Regions from separate parts of the Halomonas terrestris genome, predicted to be linked through region 1. Evidence: predicted binding sites of a transcription regulator. Region 1 holds the regulator's gene; each other region holds the start of a gene.

The links. The regulator sigma-54, encoded in region 1, starts transcription at its own class of promoters, with help from an activator protein. The targets are predictions, from matches to a motif close to TGGCACNNNNNTTGCTNT.
Region 2: the regulator sigma-54 is predicted to act here: its motif matches at 6,980-6,997, upstream of ACOMD9_RS08230 (urease accessory protein UreD).
Region 3: the regulator sigma-54 is predicted to act here: its motif matches at 4,125-4,142, upstream of ACOMD9_RS20160 (P-II family nitrogen regulator).

What each region holds. Positions count from the first base shown of each region.
Region 1 is NZ_JBMHFZ010000023.1:21,823-31,873, forward strand. It holds gene rapZ (RNase adapter RapZ) at 1-429, opposite strand, end outside; gene ptsN (PTS IIA-like nitrogen regulatory protein PtsN) at 479-949, opposite strand; gene hpf (ribosome hibernation-promoting factor, HPF/YfiA family) at 956-1,264, opposite strand; gene ACOMD9_RS17975 (RNA polymerase factor sigma-54) at 1,422-2,834, opposite strand; gene lptB (LPS export ABC transporter ATP-binding protein) at 2,983-3,708, opposite strand; gene lptA (lipopolysaccharide transport periplasmic protein LptA) at 3,717-4,250, opposite strand; gene lptC (LPS export ABC transporter periplasmic protein LptC) at 4,247-4,849, opposite strand; gene ACOMD9_RS17995 (KdsC family phosphatase) at 4,854-5,411, opposite strand; gene ACOMD9_RS18000 (KpsF/GutQ family sugar-phosphate isomerase) at 5,437-6,429, opposite strand; gene ACOMD9_RS18005 (calcium/sodium antiporter) at 6,482-7,441, opposite strand; gene ACOMD9_RS18010 (ABC transporter ATP-binding protein) at 7,585-8,397, shown strand; gene mlaE (lipid asymmetry maintenance ABC transporter permease subunit MlaE) at 8,394-9,176, shown strand; gene mlaD (outer membrane lipid asymmetry maintenance protein MlaD) at 9,214-9,678, shown strand; gene ACOMD9_RS18025 (MlaC/ttg2D family ABC transporter substrate-binding protein) at 9,726-10,051, shown strand, end outside.
Region 2 is NZ_JBMHFZ010000006.1:134,668-144,718, forward strand. It holds gene ACOMD9_RS08200 (tripartite tricarboxylate transporter permease) at 1-678, shown strand, start outside; gene urtA (urea ABC transporter substrate-binding protein) at 990-2,333, shown strand; gene urtB (urea ABC transporter permease subunit UrtB) at 2,495-4,081, shown strand; gene urtC (urea ABC transporter permease subunit UrtC) at 4,088-5,218, shown strand; gene urtD (urea ABC transporter ATP-binding protein UrtD) at 5,215-6,039, shown strand; gene urtE (urea ABC transporter ATP-binding subunit UrtE) at 6,039-6,737, shown strand; gene ACOMD9_RS08230 (urease accessory protein UreD) at 7,032-7,925, shown strand; gene ACOMD9_RS08235 (urease subunit gamma) at 8,218-8,520, shown strand; partial or broken gene ACOMD9_RS08240 (urease subunit beta) at 8,531-8,833, shown strand; gene ureC (urease subunit alpha) at 8,920-10,051, shown strand, end outside.
Region 3 is NZ_JBMHFZ010000032.1:12,467-22,517, forward strand. It holds gene ACOMD9_RS20140 (LysR family transcriptional regulator) at 1-895, opposite strand, end outside; gene ACOMD9_RS20145 (ferredoxin--NADP reductase) at 1,040-1,816, shown strand; gene glnK (P-II family nitrogen regulator) at 1,931-2,269, opposite strand; gene ACOMD9_RS20155 (ammonium transporter) at 2,428-3,687, opposite strand; gene ACOMD9_RS20160 (P-II family nitrogen regulator) at 3,724-4,062, opposite strand; gene ACOMD9_RS20165 (accessory factor UbiK family protein) at 4,356-4,697, shown strand; gene ACOMD9_RS20170 (YifB family Mg chelatase-like AAA ATPase) at 4,764-6,269, shown strand; gene ACOMD9_RS20175 (hypothetical protein) at 6,293-6,775, opposite strand; gene ACOMD9_RS20180 (alpha/beta hydrolase) at 6,772-7,755, opposite strand; gene ACOMD9_RS20185 (malate synthase G) at 8,000-10,051, shown strand, end outside.

The DNA of each region.
Region 1 (10,051 bases):
GCGCGAGGTGTCGATCACCAGGTCGGCCAGGTCACGGATCTCGGCCAGCGCCGTCTCCTCGGAATCGATCGCCTCGGCCAGGGTCATGTCGCTGCCCCGTGTCAGCGGGTGGCGCCGGCGGGTTTCCGAGTAGCGCTCGAGCAGGATGCGCGCATCGGTGGTGAGGTAGATCACCTGGCCGTCGATGCCGCGGGCGCGGACCTCCTCCAGCAGGCTGGGGAAGCGTTCGAGCGCATGGGGCAGGTTGCGGGCGTCAATGCTCACCGCGATCGAGGTGTGGGGGGAGTGGTCGCTGCTGAGTTCGTCCACCAGCGGGCCGAGCAGCATGGCCGGCAGGTTGTCGATGGCGTAGTAGCCGAGGTCCTCGAGCGCCTGCAGTGCGATCGACTTGCCTGAGCCGGATCGGCCACTGATGATCACGAGCTGCATGGCGGGTCTCCTGGTCGTGTGGCTGGCCGGGTGGCCCGGTGAGGGGCGATCAGCCCGAGGACTGTCGTCGGATCGCCTCGATGAGCCGCTCATGCAGCTCGCGCTGGCTGGCGCTCTTGCGCAGCCGGCCCCGGGTCTCGGCATCGTTCATCACGCCTGCGACCTGGGCCAGCAGCGCGAGATGGGCCTCGTCGGCCTCCTCCGGCACCAGCAGCACGAAGATCAGGTCCACCGGCTCGCCATCGACGGCATCGAAGTCGATGGGCTCGGCCAGCTTCAGGAAGCCGGCGATGGGCGCCTTGCAGTGAGGATCGCGGGCATGGGGGATGGCGACACCATTGCCGATCCCCGTGCTGCCAAGCCGTTCGCGGCCGATCAGGCGGCCGAAGACTTCCTGGCTGTCGAGACTCGGGGTGTTCTGGGCGATGAAGGTGCTGAAGAACTCCAGCACCCGCTTCTTGCTCCCCCCGGGCACCCCGAAGAGGGTGCGCTCGGGGGGCAGGATGGCTTCGAGTGTCATGGTGGATCAGCGGGCGCCGGCGCCCTGGGCGCGGGCCTGGACCTTCTCCTTGTGCTTGACGAGCTGGCGGTCAAGCTTGTCGGCGAGGGCGTCAATGGCGGCGTACATGTCGCCGTCCATGGCCTCGGCATGCAGATCGGCACCGGCGGCATGCAGGGTGCAGGCGGCCTGTTGCCTCTCCTTCTCCACGGAGAGCGTGACCTGCACGGTGGTGATGTTGTCATAGTGGCGTTCCACGCGAGTGAGCTTCTCGTTCACATAGTCACGCAGGGCGTCGGTCAGTTCCACATGATGGCCGGTGATGTTGACTTGCATGACACGCTCCTTCGTCCTTCGGTTGGTGCTTCGATTGTAACCCTTTTTCCTGCCGTGCAAACCCCCTGTGGAGGGCGTTGCACCCGACCGCTGATGCGGGTCATGCAAGGGATCGGAATTCCATCGCTGGAGGGGCGCTCACGCCGGGGTCCGGGAATCATCTCAGCCGCTTGCGCTCGCTGGAGGAGGGGATGCCCATGGCCTCGCGGTACTTGGCCACCGTCCTGCGCGCCACCTTGATGCCGGCCTCGTCGAGCAGGGTCACCAGCTTGCTGTCGGAGAGCGGCTTGCGCGGCGGCTCCTCCTGGATCAGCTTGCGCAGCCGGGCGCGGATCGCCGTGCTCGAGTGGGCATCGCCATCGCCGTTGCCGACCTGGCTGGAGAAGAAGTACTTCAGTTCGAAGACGCCGCGGGGGGTATGGATGAACTTCTGGGTGGTGACCCGCGAGATGGTCGATTCGTGCATCTCCACGGCCTGGGCGATGTCGGCCAGTATCAAGGGCTTCATCGCCTCCTCGCCCTGCTCGAGGAAGTCGAGCTGGCGGGCCATGATCTCGCGCCCCACGCGCAGCAGGGTGTCGTTGCGGCTCGAGAGGCTCTTCATCAGCCAGCGCGCTTCCTGCAGGTGATCCTTGAGGAACTGGTTGTCCTGGCTCTTGTCCGCGCGGCGAATCAGCGCCGCATAGTCGGGCTGGATCCGCAGTCGCGGCAGGGCCTCGGGGTTGAGCTCCACCTGCCAGCCGTGCCGGTCGTGGCGAGCGACCAGGTCGGGAATGACGTAGTCGCTGCCGGATTCCGAATAGCGACTGCCCGGCCTCGGGTCGAGTGAGCGGATCAGGGCGATGACCTCGTCGAGGGCGTCGTCGTCGAGGCCCAGGCGGCGCTTGAGCAGGCGTCGGTCGTCGCCGGCCAGTGCCTCGAGGAACTGGCGGACCAGGCGGCGCGCCTGGGGCAGCAGCGGGGTGTCGTCGGGCAGGACGGCGAGCTGCAGCATCAGGCATTCCCGCAGGTCCCGGGCGAAGATCCCCGTGGGCTCGAATTGCTGCAGCCGCAGCAGTACCTGCTCCACCTCGCGGCCCTTGAGCCCCTCGAGGCCCTGGCTCCTGAGGCCGTCGCGCAGTTCGTCGAGGGACTGGCCCAGGTAGCCGGCACCGTCCACGGCATCGATCAGGCTCTCGGCGATGTGCCGCTGGCGTTCGTTCAGGTCGGTCATCGCCAGTTGCCAGGCGAGATGACCCTGCAGGCTCTGGCCATCGGCCTGGCGCTCGAAGTCGGGGCCCTCGCCGCTGCCGGCGGGCGTGCCCAGGTCCTGGTAGGTGTCGGACCAGTCGCTGTCGACCGAGAGCTCGTCGGGGATCTCGCTGGCCCAGTCGTCGTCGGGCGTCTCGCTTGTCTCCTGCTCGCCGAAGTCATCGTCGAGCTCCAGCATGGGATTGGCTTCCAGCGCCTGCTGGATCTCCTGGCGCAGGTCCAGGGTGGAGAGCTGCAGCAGGGCAATGGCCTGCTGCAACTGGGGGGTCATGGTCAGTTGGGTGCCGACGCGAAGTTGCAGGGATGCTTTCATGGCCACGAGAGGTGTGTACTCATTCGCCGGAAAACCTCACCCTAGCCCGCCGGGGGTCGTGTTGCAAGTCGTTTATTAGCAAAAAGCGTGCCAACGGCAATTTTCATGCCGTCACATAATATCGGCATTCTTGTCATAAGGTTACAATGGTGTTTCAGAGGCGAAAGTCCTCGCCGAGATACACTTCGCGTACCCGCTGGTTGGCGAGGATCGCCTCGGCGTTGCCCTCCGCGATGATCTGCCCGTCGCCGACGATGTAGGCGGTATCGCAGATGTCGAGGGTCTCGCGCACATTGTGGTCGGTGATCAGCACGCCGATGTCGCGTGCCTTGAGCTGGCGGATGATGCCCTTGATCTCGCCCACCGAGATGGGGTCGACCCCGGCGAAGGGCTCGTCGAGCAGGATGAAGGCGGGCTCCATGGCCAGGGCCCTGGCGATCTCCACCCGCCGTCGTTCGCCGCCGGACAGGCTCATGCCGAGATTGTCACGGATGTGGGTGACGTGGAAGTCCGCGAGCAGCTCCTCCAGGCGAGCCTGGCGGCCGGCGCGATCGAGGTCGCGGCGGGTCTCGAGGATCGCCATGATGTTGTCGGCCACCGAGAGCTTGCGGAAGATGGAGGCCTCCTGGGGCAGGTAGCCGATGCCGGCCCGGGCCCGCTCGTGCATGGCCGCCCTCGACAGGTCCTGCCCATCGATGTGGACCTCGCCGGCATCGGCGCGCACCAGTCCGACGATCATGTAGAAGGAGGTGGTCTTGCCGGCGCCGTTGGGTCCGAGCAGGCCGACGATGCTGCCCTGGCCGATGGTCAGGCTGATGTCATGCACCACGCGGCGACGCTTGTAGCTCTTGGCCAGGTGGTTGGCGCGAAGTGTCTTCATGTCGTCCCTTACTGCTCGGGCTGCAGGGTCATGCGTACGCGCTGTCGCTCCTCGACACCCTCTGCCTCGGCGCGGGCCTGGACCACGCGGCGATCGAGGAAGTACTCCAGGTAGCCGCCATCGAAGGTGTCGCCGCCCTGGTGCAGCTCGGCGCGGTCGATGAGCTCCACCCGTCGCTCGGCGACGTAATAGACGATGGTGCGTCCCCAGCCGCGCACCAGCGGCTCGTCCGGCGCGGGCTGCTGCTCGATGTAGGCGCGCTCGCCGGTGGCGATGGCGTGGGAGAGTTCGCCGGCAGCGTTGCGGCGGATCTCGACCCGGTCACCGGTGAGATGCATGCTGCCCTGCCGGATGTCCACGTCACCGGTGTAGATGGCGGTGCCGGCTCGGTCATCGAGATCGAGCCGATCGGCCTCCACCTCGATCGGGGCGCTGGCGTCGCCCTCCAGGGCCAGCGCCGGGGTCGTCGCCAGGGCCATGGCCATGCACGCCAGGCCGAGCAGTGCCGGGAGCAGCGGGGGGGCGTGGGACAGTCGCTTCATGGCTCGGGGTCCTCGTCGGTGTCGGGGTGCGTCTCGGGGGGATGGTGGCCCCGGACATTGTCTGTCAGGCGGGCGCGATTGTCATGGATCCAGGCATCGAAGCGCTCGCCGCTCATGCGCTGGGGAGGCTGGCGCAGCAGTGCCGGGGTATCGCTCCAGGCGTGACCGGTGTCGGCATCGAAGTGGAGGATGTCGGTGTCCAGCTGCCAGCGCTCCTCGGGGGCGTGCAGGCGGGCGTCCCCGGACAGGGTCAGGGGGTTGCCCCCGGCCCCCAGGGTGCCGATCTCGCCATGGCCGAACCAGGTGCGCCCCGAGCTGTCGATCAGTCTCGCCTCCGGGGTCTGCATGCGCGTGACGTCGTCGTGGGGGGTGTGCACCAGGCGTGGCGTGACGAGGCGCTGGTGGGCCCGGCCCTCGGCGTCGAAACGGGTCAGGCGGGCCCCCTCGAGGAAGTAGTCGGGCTCCCCGGCCTCGTCGCGGGGCACCGGGCCGGGTTCGCGCACGCTGCGCTGGTCGAGCAGGGCGAGCACCCCGCCGAGTGCCAGCAGCAACAGCAGCAGCCAGATCCGGAACGAGGGGCGCGGCAGTCGCAGCGCCATGGCGTCAGTCGGCCCCGTGGAGATAGGTGTCGATCACGGCATCCCAGTGCCCCTGGGCCTGCAGCAGGGTGTCGCAGATCTCGCGCACCGCGCCGTGGCCGCCGGCACGCTCGGTGACCCAGTCGGCATGCTTGCGGATATAGGAGGGCGCGCCCGGCACGCTGATGCCCACGCCGGCACGCTTGATGGCACCCACGTCGGGCATGTCGTCGCCGCAGTAGGCCACCTGGTCCAGCTCGAGGTCGAGTTGGCGACACAGTTCACGCAGCCTGGGCAGTTTCTTCTCGACGCCCTGGTAGACATGCTTGACGCCAAGGGCGGCGGCGCGACGGCTCACCATGGGGGAGTCGCGACCGGTGATCAGCGCGACCTCGAGACCGGCGCGCTTGAGCAGCTTGATGCCATGGCCGTCCAGGGTGTGGAAGGCCTTGATCTCGATTCCGTCGGCCTGGAAGTAGAGGCGGCCGTCGGTGAGCACGCCGTCCACGTCCATGGCCAGCAGGCGTACACGGCGCAGGCGGTCCACCAGCTGGGTGTCGAGCAGAGGAGAATCGAGGGTCATGGGGGCTCCTTGGTTGAGAGGGGCGTCAGATCACGCCGCTGGCGAGCAGGTCGTGCATGTGCAGGGCACCGACCGGTCGCCCCGCGTCGTCGACCACGGCCAGGGCGGTGATGCGGTTGTCTTCCATGATGCGCACCGCCTCGGCGGCCAGGATATCGGCGGTGATCCGCTTGCCGGGGCGCGTCATGACGTCGTCGACGGTCAGGTCGGAGAGGTCCGAGTGCTGGTCGAGGGTGCGGCGCAGGTCGCCGTCGGTGTAGACGCCGGCCAGCCGCCCGTCGCCGTCGACCACGCAGGTGAAGCCCAGCCCCTGGCGGGTGATCTCCAGCAGGGCGTCGCGCAGCGGACTGCCCAGCGGCACCGAAGGCAGGCGGCTGCCCTGGTGCATCAGGTCGCCGACCCTCAGCAGCAGGCGCTTGCCCAGGCTGCCGCCGGGATGGGAGCGGGCGAAATCCTCGGCGGTGAAGCCGCGGGACTCCAGCAGCGCCACCGCCAGGGCATCGCCCAGGGCCAGGGACGCGGTGGTCGAGGAGGTGGGGGCCAGGTCCAGCGGGCAGGCCTCGCGTTCGACACCGGCGTCGAGGTGGGCCTCGGCGTGGCGGGCCAGGGTCGAACCCGGGCGGCCGGTCATGCTGATCAGCGGCGTGCCCATGCGCTTGAGGAGCGGCAGCAGGGCGGTGACCTCGGCGGTCTCGCCGGAGTTCGACAGTGCCAGCACCACGTCCCCCGGGGTGATCATCCCCAGGTCGCCGTGGCTGGCCTCGCCCGGATGGACGAAGAAGGCCGGTGTGCCGGTGCTGGCGAGGGTGGCGGCGATCTTGCCGGCGACATGGCCGGACTTGCCCATGCCGGTGACCACTACCCGGCCGGGGCAGGCCAGTATCAGCGAGCAGGCGCGATCGAAGCCCTCGTCGAGGCGCTCGATGAGGGCGGCAATGGCCTGCTGTTCCAGCTGCAGGGTGCGGCGAGCGCTGTCGCGCAGCGGCGAGTTCCCGGTGGGGTCGGTGTGTGTCGTCATGGCGGTGATTGTTGCCCGTTGCTGCGTTTCACTCAAGTTCATGGCCATCCGTTCAGCCTGCCGGCATGCCGGAGCCCTGGCCGGAGGCGGCGAGCCAGGCCAGGTAGCCGACATAGCCGAGTGCCAGCAGGGTGCCCGGCAGGCGGCCGAGCCGGCCGCGGCGCTGCCAGAGCAGCAGCATGCCCAGCGCCAGGGTCAGGGTCAGCATGACCCGATAGTCGCGCTCGCCTGCCGCCGCGTCGATGGGGCCGGGCGCCAGCATGCCCGGTATCGGCAGCACGGCGAGCAGGTTGAACAGGTTGGAGCCGATCACATTGCCGATGGCGATGTCGTGGTGGCGCTTCATGGCGCTGGCCACGCAGGCGGCGAGCTCCGGCAGGCTGGTGCCGATGGCCACCACCGTCAGCCCGATGGTCAGCTCGCTGACCCCGAGGCCGCGGGCGAGTTCGCTGGCCCCCCACACCAGGGCCCGGGAGCCGGCCACCATGACCATCAGGGTCATCACCAGCCACAGCAGGGCGCGGGTGAGGCGCATGTCGGGGATCTCGTTCACCTCGAGCGCGTCGGGAGTATCGGCACGGAACAGCCACCACAGGCTGAACACCAGCAGCAGGACCAGGAAGAGCGCGTCGAAGCGGCCGAGGATGCCATTGGCCAGGGCATAGCCGGCCAGGCCGGTGGCGCCGAGCAGCAGCGGCAGCTCGCGTCGCACCAGCGAGAAGCGCACCGGGATCGGGACCACCAGGGCGGTCACTCCCAGCACCAGGCCGATGTTGGCGATGTTCGAGCCCAGCGCATTGCCGGTGGCGAGGTCGGGGATCCCGTCCAGCGAGGCCATCACCGAGACCACCATCTCCGGTGCCGAGGTGCCCAGGGCGACGATGGTCATGCCCACCAGCAGGGTGCTCATGCCGGCCCTGTGGGCGGTGGCCGCGGCGGCACCGACGAAGCGCTCGGCGCTCCACAGCAGGGCGATGAAACCGAGCAGCACGGCGGTGAGGGGGACGAGCATGGCAGAGTGGGCCCTGGCCAGGTTGGAAGGGCGCCCATTAAACGTTCTCGCCCGGCCCGGTGCAAGCCGGCACCGTCGGTGGTGGCAAAATGGCGCGAGGTTAGGATACGATGTTCGATAATTCTTTCCAGGGACACGAGCCGATGAGCGACATTCCCTTCGTGGTGGTGGAGGGGCTGCATTTCTCGCGAGGCGAGAAGGAGATCTTCCGTGGTGTCGACCTGGAGATTCATCGCGGCAAGATCACCGCCATCATGGGGCCCAGCGGTACCGGCAAGACCACCCTGCTCAAGCTGATCGGGGGGCAGCTCCACCCGGATGCCGGCCGCGTGCGCATCGACGGCGAGGATGTCCATCGCCAGTCGCGCAAGGCGCTGTTCGCCATGCGCCGACGCATGGGCATGCTGTTCCAGAGCGGGGCGCTGTTCACCGACCTCGACGTGTTCGAGAACGTGGCCTTCCCGCTGCGGGTCCACACCGACCTGCCGGAGCCGATGATCCGCGACCTGGTGCTGATGAAGCTCGAGGCGGTGGGGTTGCGCGGTGCCCGCGAGCTGATGCCCTCGGAGCTCTCCGGCGGCATGGCGCGCCGGGTGGCCCTGGCCCGCGCCATCGCCCTGGATCCGGAACTGATCCTCTACGACGAGCCCTTCGTGGGGCAGGACCCGATCTCCATGGGCGTGCTGGTACAGCTGACCAAGCGGCTCAATGAAGCCCTGGGGCTGACGTCGGTGGTCGTGTCCCACGATATCAAGGAGACGCTGACCATCGCCGACTACGTCTACGTGATTTCCGACGGCCAGGTGATGGCCCAGGGCACCCCCCAGGGGCTCGACGTCGACCAGGACCCCCGGGTCAGCCAGTTCGTCCACGGCGAGCCGGACGGGCCGGTACCCTTTCACTATCCCGCGGTGGACTTCTTCACCGACATCCTCGATACGGGGGGGCGGCCATGATCGAGCGAGTCGCTATCCTGGGTCGCCGGGGCTGCGAGCTGCTCGAGGCGCTGGGCCGGGCGGGCGTCTTCCTCTTCCTCTCCGCGGTGGGCGTTCCCTCGCGAGAGGGCTGGTACCTCTGGCTGCGCCAGATGCACTTCGTCGGGGTGCTGTCGCTGGCCATCGTGCTGGTCTCGGGGCTGTTCATCGGCATGGTGCTGGCACTGCAGGGCTATACCCTGCTGGTCGACTTCGGCGCCGAGCAGGCACTGGGCCAGATGGTGGCGCTGTCGCTGCTGCGTGAGCTGGCCCCGGTGGTGGCGGCTCTGCTGTTCGCCGGGCGGGCCGGCTCGGCGCTGACCGCCGAGATCGGCCTGATGAAGGCCACCGAGCAGCTCACCAGCATGGAGATGATCGGTGTCGACCCGCTGCGCCGGGTGGTGGCGCCGCGCCTGTGGGCCGGCTTCGTTGCCCTGCCGCTGCTGACCGTCGGCTTCAGTGTGGTGGGGGTCTACGGTGGCTACCTGGTCGGCGTCGAGTGGCTCGGTGTCTTCGAGGGTTCCTACTGGGGCAACATGCAGGCCAGCGTCGAGTTCGTCGGGGACGTCGGCAACGGCATGGTCAAGAGCCTGGTGTTCGCCCTGGTGGTGACCTGGATCGCGGTCTTCCAGGGGTATGACCTGATACCCACGTCGGAAGGCATCTCGCGGGCCACCACCCGCACCGTGGTCTACTCATCCCTGGCGGTGCTCGGCCTCGATTTCGTGCTGACCGCGGTGATGTTCGGGGGACTTAACTGATGTGTCGCAACACAGAGTCGATGTTCGGAGAGACGGCATGAAGCGCAGCAAGATGATGGAGCTGGGGGTCGGGCTGTTCATGCTCGCCGGCATCCTGGGGCTGGTATTCCTCGGCCTGCGGGTCAGCGGCCTGACCTTCACCCCCCCGGGCGACACCTTTCGCCTCGAGGCCAATTTCGCCAACATCGGCAGCCTCAAGCCGCGTGCCCGGGTCACCATGGCCGGGGTCACGGTGGGTCGGGTCTCGGCCATCGAGCTGGATACCGACTGGTATGACGCCCGGGTGATCCTCGAGCTCGACGCCGGGCTGGAGGGCAGGCTGTCCCGGGACACCACCGCGGCGATCCTCACCGCCGGCCTGCTCGGCGAGCAGTACATCGGGCTGTCGGTAGGGGGCGATCCCGAGACCCTGGCCGATGGCGACACCATCCGCGACACCCAGTCGGCGGTGGTGCTCGAAGAACTCATCCAGCAGTTCGTGTCCAACATGGTCAGCGAGTGAGCCGCACCGCACGCGCGTCGCTGACGGCACTCTTTCCAGGAGATTCGATGATGCCTTTTCTGTCCGCTTCCTTCCGCCTGGTGGTGCTCGGCCTGTGCCTGGCGATCGCCTCGGTGTCGGCCCAGGCGGCCAACGAGCGTGGGCCCGAGCAGCTGATCCGCGACAGCATCGACGACCTGATGGGGCAGATCGAGGGCCGCAAGGACTACTTTGCCGACAACGTCGACGAGCTCAAGGCCCTGGTCGACGACAGCCTCGACGACATCGCCGATTTCCGCTATATCGGCGCCAGCGTCATGGGGCGCTACTTCCGCAATGCCACTCCCCAGCAGCGCTCGCGTTTCGTCAACACCTTTCGCCAGACGCTGATCGA
Region 2 (10,051 bases), on a different contig from region 1:
GGCTCCTTCCTCGGCTACAGCATGGAGAAGCGCCTGGCCAGGGATGGCGACAGCTTCGGCAAGGGCAACATCAAGGGCGTGGCGGCCCCCGAGGCGGCCAACAACGCCGCCTGCACGGGCTCCTTCGTGCCGCTGCTGACCCTGGGCGTGCCCGGGTCGGGCACCACGGCGGTGCTGCTCGGTGCCCTGCTGGTGATGGGCGTGACCCCGGGGCCGGCGATGCTGGTGGATCGGCCCGATGTGTTCTGGGGCGTCATCGCCAGCATGTACATCGGCAACATCTTCCTGCTCGTGCTCAACCTGCCGCTGATCCCGCTGATCGCCAGGATCCTCGACATGCCGCGGCCGCTCCTGCTGTCGTTGATCCTGATCTTCTGCATGATCGGCGTCTACGGGATGAGCTTCAGCGTCTTCGACCTCTTCCTGCTGCTCGGCTTCGGCCTGCTGGGCCTGGGCATGCGCCAGTTCGGGTTCCCGGCCGCACCGCTGATCCTGGCGCTGATCCTCGGCGGAATCATGGAAGAGTCGATGCGGCGTGCGCTGCAGATCTCCGGTGGCGACTGGTCGACCTTCATCGACAAGCCGATATCGCTGGCCCTGCTGATCATCGCCGTGCTGTCACTCGCCCTGCCGCTGGTGAGGAAGGTCGTGTTCCGGGCGCGGCGCGCCGGCGCCTGACGCGGCGCTCGTCCCCTCGAACGGGGGCGCCGACTCGGCCCGCTTGCAGGGCCCGGGCCGGCGGGTGCACCGCGGGAGTGCGTCGGGACGGGCGCGGTGCATGGGCAAGGGGAGGGCCCGGTGCATCATCGGGGCCTCGCCCCCTGCCCGTTGCACCGGCCGGGTGCATCCGGGCCCTTCCTTCATGGCACGGCCATGTCTCAACTTTCTGTAATAAAAGGATCTTTCTGGAGGTGCCGCCTGATGGCGCAGCGCTTGCAACGTCTTCTTGCCACACAACAACGACCCCTCCGGGGAGCAAGGAGACTTTCATGACCCTATCCCGACCCAAGACGCTGCGGCTCCGTCCCCTGACCACCGCGTTGCTGACCGCCTCCCTGCTGGGGGCCGGCGGCCAGGCCCTGGCCCAGGAGGAGCCGATCAAGGTCGGCATCCTGCACTCTCTCTCCGGCACCATGGCCATCAGCGAGACGGTGCTCAAGGACACCGTGGAGATGCTGGTCGAGAAGCAGAATGCCGAAGGGGGCCTGCTCGGCCGTCAGCTCGAGGCGGTGGTGGTGGACCCGGCCTCCAACTGGCCGCTGTTCGCCGAGCGTGCCCGGGAGCTGCTGGCACAGCACGAGGTGGACGTGGTCTTCGGCAACTGGACCTCGGTGTCGCGCAAGGCGGTGCTGCCGGTCTTCGAGGAACTTAACGGCCTGCTCTTCTATCCGGTGCAGTACGAGGGCGAGGAGTCCTCCGAGAACGTCTTCTACACCGGCGCGGCGCCCAACCAGCAGTCGGTTCCCGCCGTCGACTACCTGCATGACCAGGTCGGCGTGGAGCGCTGGGTGCTGGCGGGGACCGACTATGTCTTCCCGCGCACCACCAACCGCATCCTCGAGGCCTATCTCAAGGACGAGTTCGGGGTGGCCGACGAGGACATCCTGGTCAACTACACCCCCTTCGGTCACTCCGACTGGCAGAACATCGTCTCGGATATCCGCCGCTTCGGCAGCGAGGGCAAGAAGACCGCGGTGGTCTCCACCATCAACGGCGACGCCAACGTGCCCTTCTACACCGAGCTGGCCAACCAGGGCGTGGACGCCGCGGATATCCCGGTGGTCGCCTTCTCGGTGGGCGAGCAGGAGCTGACCGGGATCGATACCGGCCCGCTGGTCGGCCACCTGGCCGCCTGGAACTACTTCATGAGCGTCGATGCCGATGAGAACTACGACTTCATCGATGCCTGGATCGACTACACCGGCGACGAGGAGGCGGTGACCAACGATCCCATGGAGGCCCACTACATCGGCTTCAACATGTGGACCGAGGCGGTGCGCAAGGCCGGCACCACCGACGTCGACGCGGTCAAGGACGCCATCATCGGCGTGACGGTACCCAACCTGACCGGCGGCTATGCGGCGATGATGCCCAACCACCACATCACCAAGCCGGTGCTGATCGGCGAGATCCAGGACAACGGCCAGTTCGATATCGTCTGGCAGACGCCTTCCACCGTGGCCGGCGATGCCTGGTCGGACTACCTGCCGGGTTCCCGCGACCTGATCAGCGACTGGCGCGCCCCGATGCGCTGCGGCAACTTCAATGTGTCCACCGGGTCCTGTGGCGGCAGCACCGCGGCCGAAGAAGCCGAGGCCGCCCTGGCCGAGTAAGTCCCCGCGCGTTCCGCCGACCCTCGGGGCGGCGGAACGGCACGCCATCTCCGCTGACTTCATTCCAGAGGAAAAGCCCGATGAGGAATTTCCCGTGGCCCTGGCCGACGACGGCCGAGGCCGGCCGTTGCCGTGCCCAGCGCCGGACGCAGCGCTGGCGCATGGCGCTGTTGACCCTGCTGGCGCTGCTCTTCATGCCCCTGGCGGCCCAGGCTCAGCAGGGCGGGGAGGATACCGCTGCCATCGAACTGCTCGAGGCGCTGGACGTCGACAGCTTCCCCGCCAAGGGGGAGGCCATCGAGGCCATCGTCGCCAGCGACGATGAGCGAGCCCGCTACTGGCTGCAGTCGCTGCTCGACGGTCGCCTGCAACGGGCCGACGATGGCCGCTTCGTGGTGGTGCTCGACAACCGCGGCCGCGACTGGCCGGTGGAGGACGCCCTCACCGGCGAGCCGCTCGGCGAGATGTCCCGCCGCGAGCTGGATCGCATCGGTATCAACAATGCCCTGCGCAACCAGCTGCGCAGCGCCATCGCCGTGGTCGATCTCTACTCGGCGGATCTCGAGCTGCGCCGTGCCTCGGCGGAGCGCCTGATGGGCGAGGTCGATGCCGACCTTGCCGAGCCCCTGCGCGAGGTGATCGCCCGGGAAGCGGATCGTCGGGTGCGTGAGCGCCTGAGCCAGGCGCTGGCGATCCATGAGCTCGAGCGGGGCGAGGTCGAGGCGGTCGAGACCCTGCAGGGCAGCCTGCATCCCCGGGCGCGGGTCGCGCTGTCGAGGGCGGCGGCGGGCGAGGATGCCGAGCTCGCGTCGGCTGCCCGGTCGGCGCTCAACAGCATCGAGCAGAAACTCAAGCTCAATCGCATCGCCGAGACCCTCTACTTCGGCCTGAGCCTCGGTTCGGTGCTGGTGCTCGCCGCCATCGGGCTGGCCATCACCTTCGGGGTGATGGGGGTGATCAACATGGCCCATGGCGAGCTGATCATGCTCGGCGCCTATACCACCTGGGCGATGCAGCAACTGCTGCCCGGCCAGCCGGGGCTGGCACTGCTCCTGGCGGTGCCCGCGGGGTTCCTGGTGGCCGCCCTGGCGGGTATCGCCATCGAGCGCGGGGTGATCCAGTTCCTCAAGGGGCGGCCCCTGGAGACCCTGCTGGCCACCTTCGGCATCAGCCTGATCCTGCAACAGCTGGTGCGCACGGCCATCTCCCCGCAGAACCGTACCGTGATCACCCCGGAGTGGATGAGCGGTTCGCTGGTCGTCAACGATGCCCTGTCGCTGACCCTGAATCGCATGGTTGTGCTGGGCTTCACCCTGGTGGTGTTCGCCGCCCTGATGCTGATCATGCGCCGTACCCGGTTGGGCCTGGAGGTCCGGGCGGTGACCCAGAACCGCGCCATGGCGCGCTCCATGGGGATCCGTGCGACCCGGGTCGACATCCTGACCTTCGCCCTGGGGTCCGGCGTCGCCGGCCTGGCCGGGGTAGCCCTGTCGCAGCTCACCAATGTGGGCCCCAACCTGGGCCAGAACTACATCATCGACTCCTTCATGGTGGTGGTGTTCGGCGGCGTGGGTAACCTCTGGGGCACCCTGGTGGCGGGCCTGTCGCTGGGCGTGATCAACCAGGTGCTGGAGCCCTGGGCGGGTGCCGTGCTGGCCAAGATCATCGTGCTCGTCTTCATCATCCTGTTCATCCAGAAGCGCCCCCGCGGACTCTTTCCGCAGAAGGGCCGCGCGGCGGAGGGCTAACCGACCATGTGGCTGACACGACCCTTCCACGAGCGTTCGACGCTCCTCTTCCTCGGCGTGCTGCTGGCCGCCATGACCCTGGTGACGCTGCTGCACGTCGCCGTGCCCCAGGGGCATGCGCTGCATGTCAATGCCTATACCGTCAACCTGTTCGGCAAGTACCTGAGTTATGCGCTGCTGGCCGTGGCGGTGGACCTGGTGTGGGGCTATCTCGGCATCCTGAGCCTCGGCCATGGCGCCTTCTTCGCCCTGGGCGGTTACGCCATGGGCATGTACCTGATGCGCCAGATCGGCGACAGGGGCGTCTACGGGCATCCCGAGCTGCCGGATTTCATGGTCTTCCTCGACTGGGAGAGCCTGCCCTGGTACTGGGCCGGCTTCGACATGGCCTGGTTCGCCTTCATCGTGGTACTGCTGGCGCCGGGGGCGCTGGCCCTGGTGTTCGGCTTCCTGGCGTTCCGTTCGCGGGTCACCGGGGTCTATCTGTCGATCATCACCCAGGCCTTGACCTTCGCCCTGATGCTGGCCTTCTTCCGCAACGAGATGGGTTTCGGCGGCAACAACGGCCTGACCGACTTCCGCGACATCCTCGGCTTCAACCTGAGAAGCGATGCCACCCGGCTGGGGCTGTTCATCGCCACCGGGGCGGCCCTGGCGCTGGGCTATGTGCTGTGTCGCGCCATCGTCGGCAGCAAGCTGGGCCGGGTCTGCGTGGCGACCCGCGACGCCGAGGCGCGCACGCGTTTCCTCGGCTACCGGGTGGAGCGCTTCCAGTTGTTCGTCTTCGTGGTCTCGGCGATGCTCGCCGGCCTGGCCGGTGCCCTCTACGTGCCCCAGGTGGGGATCATCAACCCCAGCGAGTTCTCGCCGATCTTCTCCATCGAGATCGTGCTGTGGGTGGCCCTGGGCGGCCGCGCGACCCTCTACGGCGCGGTGATCGGGGCGATACTCGTCAACTACGCCAAGACGGTGTTCACCGGCGTGATGCCCGATGCCTGGTTGTTCGCCCTGGGGGCGATGTTCGTGCTGGTCACGGTCTTCCTGCCGCGGGGCATCGCCGGTCTGCTGAGCTATCGTCTGCGCCGGGGCCGCCCTGACGACGATGGGTCCACCACCGGCAGGGAGGTCTCGGCATGAACCTGATCAAGTCGCTTTCCCGCAGGGATCGGGTCTTCGAGTTCCTCGCGCCGGATCCCTCGCCGGTGGACGTGCGCCATGGCCCCATCCTCTACCTGGAGGACGTCACGGTGAGCTTCGATGGCTTCAAGGCGATCAATGATCTCAACCTGACCATCGACGACGGCGAACTGCGCTGCATCATCGGTCCCAACGGCGCCGGCAAGACCACCATGATGGACATCATCACCGGCAAGACGCGGCCTGACCATGGTCAGGTGTGGTTCGGCAGCCGCCACGACCTGCTGGCCATGAACGAGCCGGAGATCGCCAGCCTGGGCATCGGCCGCAAGTTCCAGAAGCCCACGGTGTTCGAGGCGCTCTCCGTCTTCGAGAACCTGGAACTGGCCATGGCCGCCGACAAGCGCATCCTGCCGACCCTCACCGCACGGATGAGCGGCGAAGTGCGCGATCTTGTCGAGGAGGTGCTCGAGACCATCGGGCTCGCCGAGCTGCGCGACGGGCCGGCGGGCATCCTCTCCCACGGCCAGAAGCAGTGGCTGGAGATCGGCATGCTGCTGATGCAGCGGCCGCGGCTGCTGCTGGTGGACGAACCGGTGGCCGGCATGACCGAGCAGGAGATGGAGCGCACCGCGGAGCTGCTGACCGGGCTCGCGGGCAAACAGTCCGTCGTCGTCGTCGAGCACGACATGGGCTTCGTGCGCTCCATCGCCCGTCAGGTGACGGTACTGCACCAGGGCAGCGTGCTCGCCGAGGGCACCATGGACCAGGTGTCCACTGATCCGAAGGTAATCGAAGTCTACCTGGGCGAGGAGGCGTGATGCTCGAGATCGACAAGCTCAACCAGTTCTACGGCGAGAGCCACACCCTCTGGGACCTGGATATCGAGGTGCCCGCCGGCCAGTGTACCTGCGTCATGGGTCGCAACGGGGTAGGCAAGACGACCCTGATGAAGGCGGTGATGGGCGAGGTGGCGGTCGCCTCCGGGCGCATCCGCTTCGCCGACGACGTCGAGCTGACCCGCCGGCGGATCGAGGATCGCTCACGGCTGGGCATCGGCTATGTGCCCCAGGGTCGCCAGATCTTCCCGCTGCTGACGGTGGAGGAGAACCTGCGTACCGGCCTGGCCGCCCGTGGCGATGGCCGCCGCGCCATTCCGGAGCGGGTCTACGAGCTCTTCCCGGTGCTCGAGGAGATGAAGCATCGCCGCGGCGGGGATCTCTCCGGTGGCCAGCAGCAGCAGCTGGCCATCGGCCGCGCCCTGGTGATCGAGCCGCGGCTGCTGATCCTCGACGAGCCGGGGGAGGGCATCCAGCCCAATATCGTCACCCTGATCGGCGAGGTGATCCGGCGGCTGATCGAGGAGGACGGCCTGACCGTGCTGCTGGTGGAGCAGAAGCTGCCCTTCGCACGCAAGTACGCCGACCGCTTCGTGATCATGGACCGCGGGCGGCCGGTGGCCCGCGGGCCGATCGGCGAGCTCACCGATGCGCTGATCAGGGAGCACCTGACGGTATAGGCTCGAAGCGCCGAGCGCCGAGCGCCGAGCGCCGAGCGCCGAGCGCCGAGCATCGAGGCGCCCCCTGTGGTTCGCAGGGGGCGCCTTGCACCTTTCTGGCCTGTCCGCCCGTGCGCCTGCACTCGAGGGGTGCGCGATGGCTGGCTGTGGTGCACCTCAAGAGGACGCCGGGGCACTGTCCCGTGCTGGAGGTGACTCCCAATGCACTGAAAGATAAGCGTAAACCACCTCCTTCCCCAAACTGGTACGGTGCTTGCTGATAGCAGGTGATACACGCTGGATCACGAGCCGCCCATGACCGCCTTCGAGACCTCCCTGGATGCCAACCCGCCGACGGATTCCGGCCATCGCTTCGATGCCGGGCGCCGCTGGGACGCCTCCCTGGACCTGGGCTTCGCTTTGCGCCGGGACGTGACCCGCCTGGTTCATGCGCGCCATCGTGGCCCGCTGCGGGTGCAGCGGCCCTTCCATCCGGAAGGGCCTCAGGGGGCCTGCCATGTCTACCTGCTGCATCCGCCGGGTGGGCTGGTCAGCGGCGATGCCTTGAGCATCGATGTCGGCGTCCAGGGCGGCGCCCATGCGCTGCTGACCACGCCGGCGGCCAACAAGCTCTATCGGGCCGACAGCCACGGCGTGGCCTGCCGCCAGCAGGCGCGCCTGCGGGTCGGGGAGGAGGCCATTCTCGAGTGGCTGCCCCAGGAGACGATTGCCTTCGACGGGGCCCGGGGCGAGCAGCTGACCTCCATCGAGCTGGCCGGCAGCGCACGCTGCCTGGGCTGGGAGGTCATGGCGCTGGGGCGTCCGGCAAGCCGGCTCCCCTATGCCTCGGGCCGCATCGACCAGCATTTCCGGCTCACCCGCGACGGCAGGCCGCTGTGGCTCGAGCGCCAGCCACTGGACCCGGCCCACCCGCGCTTCCGTGGCTGCTGGGGGCAGGGCGGCGCCACCGTCCAGGCCACGCTCTGGGCGGTGGGCCTGGCCGATGAGACCGAGGCCGTCGAGGCCCTGCGCCAGCGGCTCGACACCTCGACCCGCTGGGCGGCCACCGGGCGCCACGGCGTGCTGCTGCTGCGCTACCTGGGCCAGGAGTGTCGCGAGGCCTGGGCGCTGTGCGAGGCGGCCTGGCGGGTGCTGCGCCCCCGGCTGCTCGGCCGCGAGGCCTGTGTACCGCGGATCTGGAGGACATGAGGAGGCGTTTGCGAAGGCCTTTGAGGCTTTTGGGGTCAGACCCGATAGCCGCGTCTTGGTGGTCAGGCACCGGCGCTGACGGTCCCTATGGGGTCAGACCCCGGCGGGGACCGGTACGGCGGGAAAGGTGCACTATGACGGGCATGGCGACTTGGCCGGGGTCTGACCCCATAGGGACCATGCCGTCGACATCGGCAGCGAACGGGAAGCCGACGCCGAGAAACACGTGGGATGCACCCCAACAGCCTACCAGCCGCGAAGCGCCGTTCTTACATCTTGAGGAGATACACCCATGGAACTGACCCCCCGAGACAAGGACAAGCTGCTGCTCTTCATGGCGGCCCAGCTGGCCGAGCGGCGCCGCGCCCGTGGCCTCAGGCTCAATTATCCCGAGGCGGTGGCGCTGATCAGCTTCGAGATCCTGGAGGGCGCCCGGGACGGGCGCACCGTGGCGGAACTGATGGGCTACGGCCGCGAGATCCTCACCCGAGATGACGTCATGGAGGGCGTGGCCGAGATGGTCGACGAGGTGCAGGTCGAGGCCACCTTTCCCGACGGCACGAAGCTGGTCACCGTTCACTCGCCGATTGTCTGAGGAGCTTCCGATGATTCCAGGTGAATACCAGTTGCAGGACGGCGAGATCGCGCTCTGCGAGGGGCGTGATCGCCTGACCCTCGAGGTCGCCAACACCGGCGACCGGCCCATCCAGGTCGGCTCCCACTACCACTTCGCCGAGGCCAACCCGGCGCTCACCTTCGATCGCGACCGTGCCCGCGGCCATCGCCTCGACGTGGCCGCCGGCACGGCGATCCGCTTCGAGCCGGGCCAGACCCGCGAGGTGACGCTGATCCCCTATGCCGGCCGGCGCCATATCTACGGCTTCCGCGGCGAGGTGATGGGCAAGCTCTCTATCGCGCCCGCTGCCGCGGCTTCTACCGCGCCCGGTGCCGCGCGAAGGCCGTCTTCCGGCGCTGCAGACCAAGGAGGGCAGTCATGAAAATCAGCCGTCAGGCCTATGCCGACATGTACGGCCCCACGGTGGGCGACCGGGTGCGCCTCGGCGACACCGCGCTGTGGATCGAGGTGGAGCGGGACGCCACCCACTATGGCGAGGAGGTGAAGTTCGGCGGCGGCAAGGTGATCCGCGACGGCATGGGCCAGAGCCAGCGCCATGACGACAGCGTGATGGACACCGTGATCACCAACGCCCTGATCCTCGACTGGTGGGGCATCGTCAAGGCCGACGTGGGGATCCAGGCCGGGCGGATCGCCGCCATCGGCAAGGCCGGCAATCCCGACACCCAGCCCGGGGTCGAGATCGTCATCGGCCCCGGCACCGAGATCATCGCCGGCGAGGGCAGGATCCTCACCGCCGGCGCCATCGATGCGCATATCCACTTTATCTGCCCCCAGCAGGTGGAGGAGGCGCTGATGAGCGGCATCACCACCATGCTCGGCGGCGGCACCGGGCCGGCCACCGGCACCAACGCCACCACCTGCACCCCGGGGGAGTGGCACATCGGCAAGATGCTCCAGGCGGTGGACGACCTGCCCATGAACATCGGCTTCCTGGGCAAGGGCAATGCCAGCCTGCCCGAGGCGCTCGAGGCCCAGCTCGAGGCCGGCGCCATGGGCCTCAAGCTCCACGAGGACTGGGGCACCACCCCGGCGGCCATCGACAGCTGCCTGGCCGTCGCCGAACGATTTGATGTGCAGATCGCCATCCACACCGACACCCTCAACGAGTCGGGCTTCGTGGAGGACACCCTGGCCGCCTTCAAGGAGCGCGGGATCCACACCTACCACACCGAGGGGGCGGGGGGCGGCCACGCGCCGGACATCCTCACCGCCTGCGCGAAGCCCTATGTGCTGCCGTCCTCCACCAACCCGACGCGGCCCTACACGGTCAACACCATCGACGAGCACCTGGACATGCTGATGGTGTGCCACCACCTGGACCCCAACATCCCCGAGGACGTGGCCTTCGCCGACTCGCGCATCCGCCGCGAGACCATCGCCGCCGAGGATATCCTGCACGACCTGGGGGTCATCTCGATGATCGCCTCGGACTCCCAGGCCATGGGCCGCGTCGGCGAGGTGATCTGCCGGACCTGGCAGACCGCCC
Region 3 (10,051 bases), on a different contig from region 1:
TGCGCCTGACACCCTCGGTCATCTGCCGGCACAGCCTCAGGAACTCCCGCATCCCGGTGGCCAGGTACTTGTGGCGATGCCAGATGAAGCTGAACTGGCGGCTCAGGTCGAGTTCCGGGGTGGGAATCGCCACCAGGCTGCCGCGGCGAAAGGCATCGCGCAGGGCCAGCTTCGACACACAGCCGATACCGAGTCCCGACTCCACCGCCCGCTTGATGCCCTCGGTATGCTCCAGCTCTAGCAGGATATTGAAGCGCCCGCGGCGATGGCGGGCGGCCTGCTCCAGGGTGAGGCGAGTGCCGGACCCCTGTTCGCGCATGATCCACGCCTCGCGCAGCAGCCGGTCCAGCTCCACCTTGCCGGCGCCGGCCAGGGGGTGGCGGGGGGAACAGAACACCGCCAGCTCGTCCTCCACCCAAGGCTGGGTGATCACGTCGTCGTCCTCGCACTGACCCTCGATCAACCCCAGGTCGAGCTCATGCTGGCGCACGCTGTCGATGATGGCGCGGGTGTTGCGCACCGAGAGGCGCACCCGGCTCCCCGGGTGGCGCTGCATGAAGTCGCTGATCAGCAGGGTCGCCAGGTAGTTGCCGATGGTCAGGGTGGCGCCGACGTCCAGCGAGCCCACCCCCTGCTGGCCACGCAGCAGCTCCTCGATTTCCTCGGCACGATCGAGCAGGGCCACCGCCTTGGGCAGCAGCTGGAAGCCCAGGGCGTTGAGCTTCAGGCGCTTGCCGATACGATCCAGCAGCTGGCAGTCGAACTGCCGCTCCAGTTCGGCCAGGGCGGTGCTGGCCGCCGACTGGGAGAGGGCCAGGGCACGGGCCGCACGGGAGACGCTCTCGTGCTGGGCGACGGCGACGAAGACTTCCAGTTGACGCAGGGTATAGCGCATGGCGGGGCTTCCAGGGTTGGATATCTGGAGTATAGATAAGTGTTATCCATACAATCCATTTAACAGATATCCATCGGGCTCTTAGAATTGTCGGCAAAGATTCAACCGCGTGTCTATGCGTATATCGAATATCAAGGAGCCGGCATGAGCAAATTCGCACTAGAAGAGGTGCTCAGCGTTCACCACTGGAACGACACCCTGTTCAGCTTCCGCACCACCCGCGAGCGCAGCCTGCGCTTCAAGAACGGCCAGTTCGTGATGATCGGCCTCGAGGTGAACGGCAAGCCGCTCATGCGGGCCTACTCCATCGCCAGCCCCAACTACGAGGACCATCTGGAGTTCTTCAGCATCAAGGTGCCCGATGGCCCCCTGACCTCGCGGCTCCAGCACCTCAAGGTGGGCGACCAGATCATGGTCAGCCGCAAGCCCACCGGCACCCTGGTCACCGATGACCTGCTGCCGGGGCGCAATCTCTACCTGCTCTCCACCGGTACCGGGCTGGCCCCCTTCCTGAGCCTGATCCAGGATCCCGAGGTCTACGAGCGCTTCGAGAAGGTGGTGCTGGTGCACGGGGTGCGCTCGGTCAGCGAGCTGGCCTATGCCGACTTCATCCAGAAGGAGCTGCCCGCCCACGAGTATCTGGGCGAGGAGATCAGCGAGAAGCTGGTCTACTATCCCACCGTGACCCGCGAGGAGTTCCACACCATGGGGCGCCTCACCGACCATATACGCAGCGGCAAGCTCGCCGAGGACACCGGCCTGCCGGCTCTCGATCCGCGCCAGGACCGCGCCATGATCTGTGGCAGCCCGGCGATGCTCGACGAGACCAGCGGCCTGCTCGACGAACTGGGCTTCAACATCTCGCCGCGCATGGGTGAGCCCGGCGACTACGTGATCGAGCGCGCCTTCGTCGAGAAATGACCCGGCTTCCGCCGGGAGCTGTAAGCCTTAAGCTATAAGAAAACCCCATCGGCCTGTGCCGGTGGGGTTTTGTGCATCTGGGTAGGTATGCAGGCTCTTCGCTTACAGCTGTAGTCAGACCGCGTCCTTGCCGGTTTCGCCAGTGCGGATACGGATCACCTGCTCCAGCGGGGTGACGAAGATCTTGCCGTCGCCGATCTTGCCGGTATTGGCCACCTGGGTGATGGCGTCGATGACCTTCTCGGCCATCTCCTCGTCCACCGCGACCTCGAGCTTCACCTTGGGCAGGAAGTCGACCACGTACTCGGCGCCGCGGTACAGCTCGGTGTGGCCCTTCTGGCGACCGAAGCCCTTGACCTCGGTGACGGTGATGCCCTGGACGCCGATCTCGGAAAGGGATTCCCGTACGTCGTCGAGCTTGAAGGGTTTGATGATGGCGGTCACCAGTTTCATGGTTGCTGTCCTCGTCCTGTCCGGGTATCGATGGCACCGGCCATCGTGCATGTGGGGCTCGTTGGGCTCAAGCATACACCGCGGAGGGGGGGATGAAAAAAGGCCCCCGAAAGGGGGCCGGCAGGAGCACGACGGCTCACATGGCACATCGCCGTGGCTCACTTCTTGGCGACGTTGAACTCGGGGTAGGCCTCCAGGCCGCATTCGGCCAGGTCGACCCCCTCGTACTCCTCCTCTTCACTGACCCGGATGCCCATTGCCGCCTTGAGGACCAGCCACACGGCGATGCTGGCCACGAACACCCAGACGAAGATGCCCAGGATGCCGATGAGCTGGGCACCGAAGCTGGCATCGCCGTTGGACAGCGGCACCGCCAGCACGCCCCAGATGCCCACCACGCCGTGCACCGAGATGGCGCCGACCGGGTCATCGAGCTTCAGCTTGTCGAGGCTGACGATGGACACCACCACGATGGCGCCACCCACGGCACCGATCAGCAGGGCGCCGAAGGCGGAGGGAGCCAGCGGCTCAGCGGTGATGGCCACCAGGCCGGCCAGGGCGCCGTTGAGGGACATGGTCAGGTCGGCCTTGCGGAACCACAGCTTGGCCAGCACCAGGGCGGCAATGACGCCGCCGGCGGCCGCGGCGTTGGTGTTGACGAACACCTGGGCCACGTTGTTCGCCGAGAGGGCATCGGACATCTTCAGCTCGGAGCCGCCGTTGAAGCCGAACCAGCCCATCCACAGGATGAAGGTCCCCAGGGTGGCCAGCGGCAGGTTGGCCCCGGGGATGGCATAGATGGTGCCGTCCTTGCCGTACTTGCCCTTGCGCGGTCCGAGTACCAGCACCCCGGCCAGGGCCGCGGCGGCACCGGCCATGTGCACGATGCCGGAGCCGGCATAGTCGGAATAGCCGACCGCGTCGAGCCAGCCGCCACCCCAGGTCCAGTAGCCGGAGACCGGGTAGATGACGGCGGTCATCACCACGGCGAAGGCCAGGAAGGCCCACAGCTTCATCCGTTCGGCGACGGCGCCGGAGACGATGGACATGGCGGTGGCCACGAACACCACCTGGAAGAAGAAGTCGGAGCGCATGGAGTAGTAAGGGGCGTCCTCGTCGCCGGAGAGCACGGCATCGAGGCCGTTCTCGCCACCGATCAGGACCCCGAGGCTCGGCAGGACGCCGCCCTCGCTGCTGGAGTACATCAGGTAGTACCCCACCAGCAGGTACATGGTGCAGGCGATGGCGAATAGGGCGATGTTCTTGGTGAGGATCTCGGCGGTGTTCTTGGAACGCACCAGGCCAGCCTCGAGCATCGAGAAGCCGGCTGCCATCCACATCACCAGCACACCACAGATCAGGAAGTAGAAGGTATCGACCGCATACATCAGCTCGGTCAGATCTGTCAGCTCTGTCATGGGGTTACTCCGTAAAGGGAAACGTCAGAAGCGTCTTCAGACGGCGTCGGCACCGCGCTCGCCGGTACGAATGCGGATGACATCCTCCAGCGGGGTCACGAACACCTTGCCGTCGCCGATCTTGCCGCTGTTGGCGGCATTGCAGATGGCATCGAGCACCCCCTCGAGGCGTGCGTCGTCCACGGCCACCTCGACCTTGACCTTGGGCAGGAAGTCGACGACGTATTCGGCGCCACGGTAGAGCTCGGTATGCCCCTTCTGACGGCCGAAGCCCTTGACCTCGGTGACGGTGATGCCCTGGACGCCGTTGTCGGCCAGTGCCTCACGGACATCGTCGAGTTTGAATGGCTTGATGATGGCGGTGATGAGCTTCATCCCGGGTCTCCATTACTGGGGTGGTGGCGGCCTGCTTGCCGCCGAAGCATGATTGCCCTGTCGTTGCGCAAACCGTGCCAGCAAGGAGAAATCTTCTTCCCCATCATGTAGTTGGGCTGGGAATTCGGCGTCATGAAGGAGGTCGGCGCGACCCGCGGGAAGGGCGATGCACCGTCGTGGTGCCTGCTGCTGTCGTGCATGCGCCATGACGGGGCGGGGATGGGCCAATGCGTGGCGGCGACGGCTTGCGTATCCTGTAGGCAGCCATCCCAACATGACGCAGGAGAGATTCCATGGTGAGCCATGACCGCATCAGCCGCCTGGCCCAGCAGATCGGCGACCGGTTGCAGGGGGCCTCGCAGGCTCCGGAGGAGGTCCAGAAGGGCATCCAGCAGGTGGTGCGCGGGGCCTTCGACCGCCTCGAGCTGGTGTCACGGGAGGACTTCGATATCCTGATGGATGTGCTGCAGCGCACCCGGGCCCGGGTCGAGGCGCTGGAGGCGCAGGTTGCTGCCCTGGAGGAGGCTCTCGAGGCGCGCCAGGGGGCCGAGGCGGGCCGCGAAGCCGGCTCGGATGCCGCCGAGCCGGCGCCGGCCCCCGAGGAGGACGCCGGTGGCGGCGAGACCCAGCGCTGAGCCCGTCCGGGCGAGGGCGCCGTCCCTGGACTAGCCTGAAGTCAGACGACACGCGAGGGACCGCGCATGACGCTGGCGATCATCCACACCCGGGCGGGCCTCGGCCTGGAGGCGCCCGAGGTGCAGGTAGAAGTGCATCTGGCCAATGGACTACCCGGCATGACCCTGGTGGGGCTGCCCGAGGCCGCGGTGAAGGAGAGCCGCGAACGGGTACGCAGCGCCCTGGTCAATGCCGGTTTCGACTTCCCCAACACCCGCCGCATCACCCTCAACCTGGCGCCCGCCGACCTGCCCAAGGAGGGTGGGCGCTTCGACCTGCCCATCGCCCTGGGCCTGCTGGTGGCCTCGGGCCAGGTGCCGCCGGAGGCGCTGTCCGACGTCGAGAGCGCCGGCGAGCTGGCGCTCGACGGCCGGCTGCGCCCGGTCACCGGGGTGCTGCCGCTGGCCATGGCCACGCGGCGGGCCGGGCGGCGCCTGATCGTTCCCCGTGCCAACGCCGACGAGGCGGCCCTGGCCGGCGATCTCGAGGTGCTGCCCGCCGACCATCTGCTCGAGGTGGTGGCCCACCTGCTCGGCCAGGCGCCCATCGTGCCGCATCGCCTTGCCGAGCCGCCCCCCGGCACGGCCGCCCCCGCCGACCTGGTCGACGTGCGCGGCCAGCACCAGGCACGCCGCGCCCTGGAGGTCGCCGCGGCCGGGGGCCACAATCTTCTCTTCGCCGGCCCTCCCGGTACCGGCAAGACCATGCTGGCCAGCCGTCTGCCCGGCATCCTGCCGCCGCTGACCGAGGACGAGGCGCTGGAGGTGGCGGCGATCCGCTCGGTCAGCGGCCTGGCTCTTCGGGAACAGTGGGGCCGGCGCCCCTTCCGGGCCCCGCACCACACCGCCAGCGCGGTGGCGCTGGTGGGCGGCGGCTCGAAGCCGCGCCCGGGGGAGATCTCCCTGGCTCACCACGGCGTGCTGTTCCTCGATGAATTCCCCGAATTCTCGCGCCACGTGCTGGAGGTGATGCGCGAGCCCATGGAGTCGGGGCAGATCCATATCGCCCGGGCCAGCCACGAGCGCCGATACCCGGCCCGGTTCCAGCTGGTGGCGGCCATGAACCCCTGTCCCTGCGGCCACCTGGGGGACCCGCGCAATCGCTGCCAGTGCACCGCGGCGCAGATCCAGCGCTACCAGGCGCGGCTCTCCGGGCCCTTGCTCGACCGTATCGACCTGCAGGTGGAGGTGCCGGCCCTGCCGCCGGAACAGCTCACCTCCCGCGAGGCGGGGGAGCCGTCGGCCGTGGTGCGGGCGCGGGTGATGACAGCTCGGGAGCGTCAGCAGGAAAGGGGCGCGCTGAATGCTCACCTGGCCGGGCGGGCGCTGGAGGGCGCCTGTGGCCTTCAGCCGAGCGACAGGGCCTGGCTGGCCGAGGTGCTGGAGCGGTTGCGCCTGTCGGCGCGGGCCTACCACCGCGTGCTGCGGGTGGCCCTGACCCTGGCGGACCTGGCGGGAGCACCCCGGCCCGAGCGTGAGCAACTGATCGAGGCCATCGGCTACCGTCAGCTCGACCGGATGCTCAAGGGGTGAAGGCTCGGCTCGAGGTCGGGGCGCTACAGGGCGGTGGCGTCGAAGGCACCGCTGATCTGCTCTTCCCACAGCGTCTCGTCGGCGCCAGGCCGGCGCAGGGCCAGGCTCAGGCGGTAGGGCAGCAGTGCCCGGTCGGAGAGCTGCAGGCGCGGGCCGTCTGCCTCGAGACGGCTCTCCAGCCGCCACTGGTTGTCGCTGCTTCCCTCGGCCATGGCGTCGCTCCAGTCGAGCACCTGGGGGCCCTCGGAGACGCCCAGCAGGGCACGCGTCAGGCTCTCGAGGAAGCGTTCCTGGCCGATGCTCAGGGCGACATCGACCTCGGGGGGCGCCATCAGCAGCACCTGGTCGGTAGGCGGACGGGGCATCGACGGGGCGTCGAGGATGCGCTCGGCGGCACGCTCGCCGAGGTTCAGCAGCGCCTGGCGCAGGGTTTCGGGGCGCTCGGGACTGGCGGCACAGCCGGTCAGCAGCAGCACCAGGAGGCTGGCCGTGAGTCGGAGCGTCATGGATCGTCGCCCTCTCGGCGGGTGGCGGGTTCCAGGGAGGCGACGAAGCGGTCGAGGGCATCGAACAGCGTCTGCCGGATCGGCTCGGCCTCGTTGACCAGGTGGTGGCGTGCCTCCGGGTGGCGATGGATCTCGGCATTGGGAAACTTGCGTTCCAGCACCGCCAGGTTCCACTCCCAGTCCACGGTCAGGTCCTGTTCGCCCTGGAGGATCAGCGTCGCTACCGGACTGGGGGGCAGTGCCAGCAGCTTGGGCATCCATCGGCGCATGGCGCTGATCCACTCCATGGTCAGGCGGTCGGGCTGGAGCGGGTCCTGATCACGCAGGAAGGCGGAGAATTCGGCGTCGGTGGAGTTGGCGCGGAACTTGCGCGGGATCGAGCTCACGAAGGGGCCCACCAGGAGGTGCAACCAGCTCGACTGGCTCCAGCCCCAGGGGCGCACCAGCGGGGCCAGCAGCGCCAGCCCGGCCCAGTGGCCATCGTCGCCACGGGTGAGGGCATCGGTGGCCAGTATGGCGGCGCCAGTGCTCTGGCCGACACCCAGCCAGGGGCGGGGGGCCAGGCCCTCTTCCTCGAGATGCTGCTGCAGGCACTGCAGGCAGCTGCCATAGTCATCGAAGTCGTCGATGGAAGCACGCGGCCCGCTGGACAGGCCATGACCCGGCAGGTCCCAGAGCACCACCCGCCAGCCACGGTCCAGCAGGTGCTCGAGCAGGTGGCGATAGAGGCCGAGGTGGTCGAAGTAGCCATGCACCACGAAGGCGGTGCCGACCGGCTCCCTGGGACTCCAGACCTGGGTCCAGAGACGGAAGTCGCGGGCGTCCACGTATCCCACGTAGAGGCCCACGTGCTCGGCGAGCAGGGGGGCCAGGCCGTAGTGGCCCAGGTAGCGCTCCAGGTCCTGGCTGCTGGGTACCACGTCGGTCAGGTCGACCAGGCTGACAGGGCCGAGGGCCTGCAGTGGGGTAAAGTCGCTCATTGAATCCTCCGCAACGCCCGGACATGCTAGCGTCAACCCGGTGAGGGAGCTACCGATTCCATTCGGGCCGGTCGCCCGAAGGTCCATGATGTCTTATCTTTTGGTCTAGCTCGGCGTGGCTTCCGAGGCTTCAGGGTTTACATATGGAATCATTTTCCACAAAATCCCCGCACGCAGTCGCCCAACCCTACACCGGCCGACCGGTACAACCGGCGACCGGCTGCCAAGCACGAGGAGATCCACAATGACCGAACGCGTCACTCGCCACCGTCTGCAGGTGGCCGCGGAGCTGGACCGATTCATCAACGAGCAGGCGCTCCCGGGAACCGGTGTCGATGCCGAGGCCTTCTGGTCCGGCGTAGATGCCCTCTTCCATGATCTGACACCGAAGAACCGTGAACTGCTCGCCGAGCGTGATCGCCTGCAGGAGAAACTGGACGCCTGGCATCGCGAGAACCCGGGCCCGGTCCGCGACATGGCCGCCTACCGTGCCTTTCTCGAGGAGATCGGCTACCTGGTCGAGGCCCCGGCCGAGGTCGGCGTCACCACCGCCAATGTCGACCGCGAGATCGCCGTCCAGGCCGGCCCGCAGCTGGTGGTGCCGGTGAGCAATGCCCGCTACGCGCTGAACGCCGCCAATGCCCGTTGGGGCAGCCTGTATGACGCCCTCTATGGTACCGATGCCATTTCCGAGGAGGGCGGCGCGGAGAAGGGTTCCAGCTTCAACCCGAAGCGCGGCGAGAAGGTCATCGCCTATGCTCGCGGCGTGCTCGACCGGGCCGCTCCCCTGGCCACCGGCTCCCACCGCGATGCCGTCAAGTACGTCCTGCGCGACGGCCATCTGGTGGTGACCCTGGAGGGGGGCCGCGAGACGGGGCTCAAGGACCCGGGCAAGCTGGTCGGCTTCAATGGCGATGCCGCCAACCCCGAGGCCATCCTGCTGGTCAACCACGGCCTGCACCTGGAGATCCAGATCGACCCGAGCCACCCGATCGGCAAGACCGACCCCGCCGGTGTCAAGGACGTGATCGTCGAGGCGGCGCTGACCACCATCATGGACTGCGAGGACTCCGTCGCCGCGGTGGACGCCGAGGACAAGGTCGGTGTCTACGGCAACTGGCTGGGCCTGATGAAGGGTGACCTGGAGGAGCAGGTCGAGAAGGGTGGCAAGACCATCACTCGCCGCCTGCACGGCGACCGCAGCTGGACCAACGCCAGCGGTCAAGACGTCACCCTGCCGGGCCGTTCGCTGATGTTCGTGCGCAACGTCGGCCACCTGATGACCACCCCGGCGGTGCTCGACGCCGACGGCAACGAGCTGCCGGAAGGCATCCTCGATTGTGTTGTCACCGGCCTTGTCGCCCTGCACGACCTGAAGAAGGGCGAAGGCGAGCCGCGCAACTCCCGCGCCGGTTCCATGTACATCGTCAAGCCGAAGATGCACGGCCCGAAGGAAGTGGCGTTCGCCAACGAGCTGTTCGGTCGTGTCGAGGACGTCCTCGGCATGGCTCGTGACACCCTCAAGATGGGCATCATGGACGAGGAGCGCCGGACTTCCGTCAACCTCAAGGCCTGTATTGCCGAGGCCGCCTCGCGGGTGGTGTTCATCAACACCGGCTTCCTCGATCGCACCGGCGACGAGATGCATACCGCCATGGAAGCGGGCCCGATGATCCGCAAGGGCGACATGAAGAACGCCGCCTGGATCCAGGCCTACGAGCGCAGCAACGTCCAGGTCGGCCTGGCCTGCGGCCTGCGTGGTCGCGCCCAGATCGGCAAGGGCATGTGGGCCATGCCGGACCTGATGGCGGCCATGCTCGAGCAGAAGATCGGTCACCCGAAGGCCGGTGCCAACACCGCCTGGGTGCCGTCGCCCACCGCCGCCACCCTGCACGCCCTGCACTACCACCAGGTGGATGTCACCGCCATCCAGCGCGAACTGGAGGCCCAGGGCGAACCGGACTACCTGGACGACCTGCTCACCGTGCCGGTGGCCGCCGAAGCCAACTGGTCCGACGAGGAGATCCAGCAGGAACTGGACAACAACTGCCAGGGCATCCTCGGCTACGTGGTGCGCTGGGTCGAGCACGGGGTGGGCTGCTCCAAGGTGCCGGACATCCACAACGTCGGCCTGATGGAAGACCGCGCCACCCTGCGCATCTCCAGCCAGCACATCGCCAACTGGCTGCATCATGGCGTGGTGGACGCCCCGCGGGTCCAGGAGACGCTGGAGCGCATGGCCAAGGTGGTCGACGAGCAGAACGCCGGTGACCCGGACTACACGCCGATGAGTGCC